Linked DNA regions of Dehalococcoides mccartyi CG5. The protein of the gene in region 1 binds, or shares a complex with, the protein of each later gene. Links are inferred from orthologs where the notes say so. Each region holds a gene or a part of one and is shown in the gene's direction. Other genes may lie near its edges.

Evidence for each region.
Region 2: the proteins of groL (region 1) and metK are in contact, whole or in part, in a cryo-EM structure (PDB 8P4O), measured with the Escherichia coli proteins. The link is inferred for Dehalococcoides mccartyi CG5 from one-to-one orthologs.

The regions. Positions count from the first base shown.
Region 1 is NZ_CP006951.1:1,122,414-1,125,701, forward strand. Bases 198-3,156 are described here. They hold groL (chaperonin GroEL), read left to right. Parts: upstream 198-849; coding sequence 850-2,463; downstream 2,464-3,156. Other genes in these bases: X794_RS05940 (co-chaperone GroES), read left to right, coding at 526-822; X794_RS05950 (M16 family metallopeptidase), read right to left, coding at 2,551-3,156. Outside these bases: tRNA (adenosine(37)-N6)-threonylcarbamoyltransferase complex transferase subunit TsaD, read left to right, coding at 1-33; more of X794_RS05950, read right to left, coding at 3,157-3,288.
Region 2 is NZ_CP006951.1:363,525-366,804, reverse strand. The notes cover bases 85-3,035. They hold metK (methionine adenosyltransferase), read left to right. Parts: upstream 85-925; coding sequence 926-2,146; downstream 2,147-3,035. Other genes in these bases: X794_RS01895 (phosphoglucomutase/phosphomannomutase family protein), read left to right, coding at 2,376-3,035; X794_RS01900 (hypothetical protein), read left to right, coding at 2,177-2,380; ahcY (adenosylhomocysteinase), read left to right, coding at 85-916. Outside these bases: more of ahcY, read left to right, coding at 1-84; more of X794_RS01895, read left to right, coding at 3,036-3,280. UniProt on the Escherichia coli protein: Catalyzes the formation of S-adenosylmethionine (AdoMet) from methionine and ATP.

The DNA.
Region 1 (3,288 bases):
GATGTATTGCCGGCACTGTCAGTTACTTCCTGAAGTGATTGACAATCTTTTTTTGGCAAATAAAAAAGGAACCCGTTTCCGAGCTCCCTTTTACAACCTGTACAGTATTTGAGGCGGCCTGTACAGTTTTCAAAGACCATCCAGATCTTCATTAACTGTAACCATTGTAGACCAGTATCAAAGATCTTACTATCGTACTTATTACGTAAATTGACTGCGCATTTATGCTTAGTACTTTAATATACTATCGTATATTTTTAAGCCGGGAGGTACTTTTCAGTCTCTGTTAAACCCTGCTATCTGACTATCCCAAGACCATATAGAGAGTTTATACCCTTGGTTGATATAGCTATATTTATTTTTGCAGCTATATTTCTTCTTATTTTACCCTAAATACCTGTAATTATCTCTGTATACAGTTGCAGGTAACCTTTCAGTACTGTATTATATTGCTGTTAGCAGTCTCGTACTGAGACTGCTAAAAAATTGCCGCATAAATATAGTTAAATATTAAAAGGAGGAATAATGGCAATTAGATTCGAACCCCTGCACAACATGGTACTCATCCAGCCCCAGGAAAAACAGGATATGAGCAAAGGCGGTATCATCATACCTGACGCCGCTCAGGAAAAATCCCAGGAAGGCTTGATTGTAGCCGTGGGCCCCGGCCGTCTGGATAAAGATGGCAAGCGCGAAACCATGAGCATCAAAGTTGGAGAGAAGGTTCTTTTCCCCAAATTCGGTGGTGTTGAACTTAAATCTGGCGGCGTGGAATATATCATCATGCCCGAGAGCCAGATCATGGCTAAAATCGTAGGCTAAATTTTTTAACGAATATTAGGAGGTATAATGGCTAAGCAGATTATATTTGGCGAAAAAGTCAGGGTCTCCCTTAAAAAGGGTGTTGACACTCTGGCAAATACAGTAAGAGTAACCCTTGGCCCTAAAGGTCATCCCGTAGCCCTTGAGCGGAAATGGGGCGCACCCACTGTTATAGATGACGGTGTAACCATTGCCCGTGATATTGAACTGCCCGATGCTTTCGAGAATATGGGCGCCCAGCTGGTCAAAGAGGCCGCTACCCGCACCAGCGATGCCGCCGGTGACGGTACCACCACCTCTATCGTACTGGCTCAGGCCATTATCAACGAAGCCTTCAAGAATATTGCCGCCGGTGCCGAACCCATCAACCTGAAACGCGGTATTGAAAAGGCTGTTGCCGCCCTAAAGGCCCAGCTCCGCAAGAATTCCACCCCCGTCAAGGGCAAACAGCAGATTGTTCAGGTTGCTACCATTACCGGTAAAGACCCTGAAATCGGTAACCTGATTGCTGACGTTATGGACAAAGTCGGCAAAGACGGCGTTATCACTATTGAAGAATCCCGTGGCCTGCGTTATGAAACCAGCTATGTAGAAGGTATGCAGTTTGACCGCGGTTATATCAGTGCCTACTTCGTAACTGACCCCGGCCGCATGGAATCCGTCATGGAAGATGCCACCATTCTTATGACTGACCGCAAGATTGAAACCGTTGCCGAGCTTCTGCCCGCTCTGGAAAAAATCCTGCAGATTTCAAAGAATCTGGTCATCGTAGCTGAAAACGTTGAAGCTGAAGCTCTGGCTACTCTGGTAGTCAACAAGCTGCGCGGCAACTTAAACATCTTGGCTGTCAAAGCCCCCGGCTATGGCGACCGCCAGAAGGCCATGCTGGAAGATATGGCTATCCTGACCGGTGGTCATGTAATCAGCAAGGAAGCCGGCCGCAAGCTGGATTCCGTAACCGAAGCTGACCTTGGTCATGCCCGCAGGATTGTTTCCAATAAAGACAAGACCACCATCATTGACGGCGAAGGCTCTGCCGAAGCTATCAAGGATCGCATCAAGCAGATTAAGGCCCAGATTGAAGAAACCGAATCTGCCTTTGACCGCGAAAAACTGCAGGAACGCCAGGCTGCTCTGGTCGGCGGCGTAGCCGTTATCGCCGTAGGCGCTGCTACCGAAACCGAAATGAAAGAACGCAAAGCCCGCGTTGAAGATGCTCTGGCTGCCACCCGTGCCGCCATTGAAGAAGGCATCCTGCCCGGCGGCGGCACCGGCCTCTTGAATGCCCTGCCCTGCCTTGATGCCCTGAAACTGGAAGGCGACGAAGCCACCGGTGTCAATATCGTCCGCAAGGCTCTTATTGAACCCGTCCGCTGGATTGCCACCAACGCCGGCAAAGACGGCAACGTCATTGTTGACAAGGTCAAGAACTCACCCGTCGGCCATGGTTACAACGCTGAGAATGATGTCTTCGGCGATATGGCTGAAATGGGTATCATTGACCCCACCATGGTTGTCCGCTCCGCCCTTGAGAACGCCGCTTCTATTGCCAACATGGTTCTCATCACCGACTCACTGGTAGCTGACATCCAGGAAAAAGCCCCTGCCGCCCCCGGCCCTGAAGCCGCAGGTATGTACTAAGACCCAAACGGGTTAAACAGAAAAGGGCGAGACTTCGGTCTCGCCCTTTTCTTTACTCAAAACTATATTTATAAATAGATACGTTGTCTAGTCTTTCAGTAAACAGCTCACCTTTTCTTTATCAATCTGCCCCACCAGAGCCAGCCGCATCTCAGGTTTCCTGAAATACTCCCCTGCCAGTTCCATTACGCTTGTCAGGGTCACCCCGTCTATCAGGCGGATAACATCTTCATGGGTGTTTACCCTTCGGCATAACAATTCCTGAGAGCCTATCCATTTGGCCATATAGCGGCTGTCTTCCATAGCCAGCTGAATCCGCCCCTTGGACATTTCCTTAGCCTTTGTCAACTCTTCTGCGGTTATAGTTGTCTTGGCGGCTTCCATCTCCGAAAGTATAGCCTCTATGCAGGCCGTCAGATTTGCGGGGTCTACAGCGGCAAATATGGAAAAAGCCCCTGTATCATGCAGGAACTCCGTACCGGACTGGACAGAATAAGCCAAACCCAGATTATCCCTGACATGGGCAAAGAGACGGCTACTCATGCCGTCACCCAGTATGGTATTTAGTATACTGAAAGCATAACGGCGGTTATCCAGCCGGTTCATACCCGGCATTGCCAGCATCAGGTTAATCTGCTCTGCATCCCTTTTGTCTACCCCTACCGGACAGGGGTTGCCGGAATGATAAGGTTCAAAAGTCTGAACTATATTCTGACCGCCCAAACCGCTGAAGGCCTGACTGATAGCCGAAACCGCGGGTGAGTGCTTTATATCTCCGGCTACTGCCACCACTACATTGGCCGGGTTATAATGGCAATGCATGAA
Region 2 (3,280 bases), 760 kb from region 1 along the record:
CCTGGATGCCAAACCCCAGCTGACCGTAGATGACGGGGCAGACCTGGTGGCTACCTTGCACAGCCAGAGAACTGAACTTTTAAACGGTATACTTGGCGGTACGGAAGAAACTACTACAGGAGTTATCCGCCTGCGGGCACTGGCTGACAGCGGCAAACTCCGATACCCGATTATTGCGGTAAATGACGCCAAGACCAAGTACATGTTTGACAACCGCTACGGCACCGGCCAAAGTACACTGGACGGTATTACCCGGGCTACCAACTTTCTTTGGGCATCCAAAACTGTGGTAGTGGTGGGTTACGGCTGGTGCGGACATGGAGTTGCCATGCGGGCCAAAGGCATGGGTGCTCATATAATAGTTACTGAAGTTGACCCGGTGAAGGCTCTGGAAGCTGTTATGGACGGGTTCAGCGTAATGCCCATGGCAGAGGCTGCCAAACTGGGTGATATTTTTATAACCGTTACCGGAGACAAGCACGTTATAGACAAAGATCACTTCAAGGTGATGAAAGACGGTGCAACCTTGGCTAACAGCGGCCACTTCAACAGCGAAATAAATATCCCCGCTCTGGAATCACTTTCCTGCGGCAAGGATACTATCCGTCCCTCGGTTGAGGAATATAAAATGAAGGACGGGCGAAGGATTTACCTGCTGGGTGAAGGCCGTCTGATAAATCTGGCTGCTGCAGAAGGTCACCCGGCCGCCGTAATGGATATGAGCTTTGCCAATCAGGCTCTTTCACTGGAATATCTGGTAAAAAACCATACCAAGCTGGAAAAGAAAGTTTACGCCGTACCTGAAGAAATTGACCGGGCAGTAGCGGCAACCAAGCTCGCCTCTTTAAACATCAGTATAGATACCCTTAGCGCAGAACAAATAAAATATCTGTCTAGCTGGCAGGAAGGAACTTAAGGAGAAATGATGTCTCAGACCTTTGGGAATTCTTCAAAATATCTTTTCACTTCGGAATCAGTTACTGAAGGACATCCGGACAAGATTTGCGACCAGATTTCAGACGCAGTTCTGGACGCTATCATAGCCAAAGATCCCACTGCCCATGTTGCCTGTGAAACTGCCGTAACCAATGGTCTGGTAGTAGTCATGGGCGAAATCACCACCAGCTGCTATGTGGAAATACCTGAACTGGTCAGAGGGGTGATAAAAGATATCGGCTACATCAAGCCCGAATACGGATTTGATGACCGCACCTGCGGCGTACTTACTTCTATAAACCGCCAGTCTCCTGACATAGCTTTGGGGGTAAACAAATCTCAGGAGGCCAAGAGCGGACAGGTAGACGAACTTGACCTGACCGGTGCCGGTGACCAGGGCATGATGTTTGGTTATGCCTGCACCGAAACCCCGGAATATATGCCCCTGCCCATTTCTCTGGCCCACCGCCTGAGCAAGCGTTTGGCAGAAGTACGCAAAAATGGCACTCTGCCCTATCTGCGGCCTGACGGCAAAAGCCAAGTAACGGTGGAATATCATAACGGCAAAGCTAAAAGGATAAGTAGCGTAGTTATAGGTGCCCAGCATGATCCGGATATAACTACCGAAAAAATTCAGGCTGATATTATCCGTGAGGTTATTAAACCTATTATCCCTACCAATTTGCTAGACGAAAAAACCGAGTATTATGTAAATGCCACCGGCCGCTTCGTAGTGGGCGGTCCGGTTTCAGATACCGGTTTTACCGGACGCAAAATTCTGGTAGATACCTACGGCGGTTTTGCCCGCCATGGCGGCGGTGCTTTCTCCGGAAAAGACCCCACCAAGGTAGACCGTTCCGCCTGCTATATGGCCAGATACATTGCCAAAAATCTGGTAGCTGCCGGACTGGCAGATCGGCTGGAAATTCAGGTGGCCTATGTTATCGGTGTTGCCCACCCTTTGTCAGTTTCCATTGAAACCTTTAACACCGCCCGCATGAACCATGAGGATATCTTATCCATTATCCAGAAGCACTTTGACCTGCGGCCGGAAGCCATTATCCGTAACCTAGGGCTTCGCCGCCCTATCTACCGCCAAACTGCTGCTTACGGGCATCTGGGACGCCCGGAACTGGACCTGCCGTGGGAACGGCTGGATAAGGTAGATGCCATAAAGGCAACCATAGAATCTCTAAGCGTATCCAAATAAAAATATTACTACCGACAGGAAGGTGTGCTTGTGATTAAAACTTTATTGCTGGCCTTCTTTGGGGCAATTGTGGTTGAACTGGCTGTGATAATGCTGGCTACCGTAATGGGGCTGGCAGGACTTACTTTCGTCATTATTGTGCTCTTCCTGCCGGTAGTGCTTATTCTGGGGGCTATTATCTTTATGTTAAGCAAATTCTTCAAGGGGGACAGCCAAAATAACAAGCCAAATTAAGTTCGGTACTGATGGCTGGCGCGGCATTATTGCCAAAGACTTCACCTTTGAAAATGTCTCTGTCTGTGCCCAAGCTACTGCCGCTTACCTGAAAAATACCAGCCCCGATAACCTTTCTCTGGTAATCGGCTACGATACCCGCTTTGCCTCAGCGGATTTTGCCCGTTTGGTTGCCGAAGTAATGGCGGCCAGCGGCATAAAAACCTATTTTGGTTCATGCCCCACCCCTACACCGGTAATCAGCCATGGGGTGGTAAACCTGAAAGCCGCAGGTGCCGTAATAATTACCGCCAGCCACAACCCCGCCATCTGGAACGGATTTAAAGTAAAATCAGCGGACGGAGCAAGTGCCCCTACCTACATGATAACTGCCATTGAAACAGAAATAGCCAAACTGGGAGATAACCCTTCGGTATCCCGTCTGGATTTTGACACAGCTGTTTCCCGCGGACTTATTGAATGTATAGACCTTGCACCCGCCTATTTTGAGCAAATAAGCAAACTGGTAGATATTGAAAAACTGCGGGAAGCCGGTTTCAACATAGCCATAGACTCTATGTACGGCGCCGGCATAGGCTATTTCAAGCACCTGCTTGAGGGCGGCTGCAATCGTTTGAACGAAATAAACGCCGAACCCAACCCCAATTTTCCTGATGTGCTTCAGCCTGAACCGATTGCCCCAAACCTGAATAAGCTGATGAGGCTTGTCAAGGATATACGCTCAGATATAGGGCTGGCTACTGATGGTGATTCTGACCGTCTGGGTGTGGTAGACGAAATGGGCAATTTTCTTAACCAGCTTCAGGTTTTCTCCCTGCTGGCACTCTATATTCTGGAAGTAAAAGGACTGCGCGGGCCGCTGGTTAAAACCATTACCAACTCCAGCATGATAGACAAGCT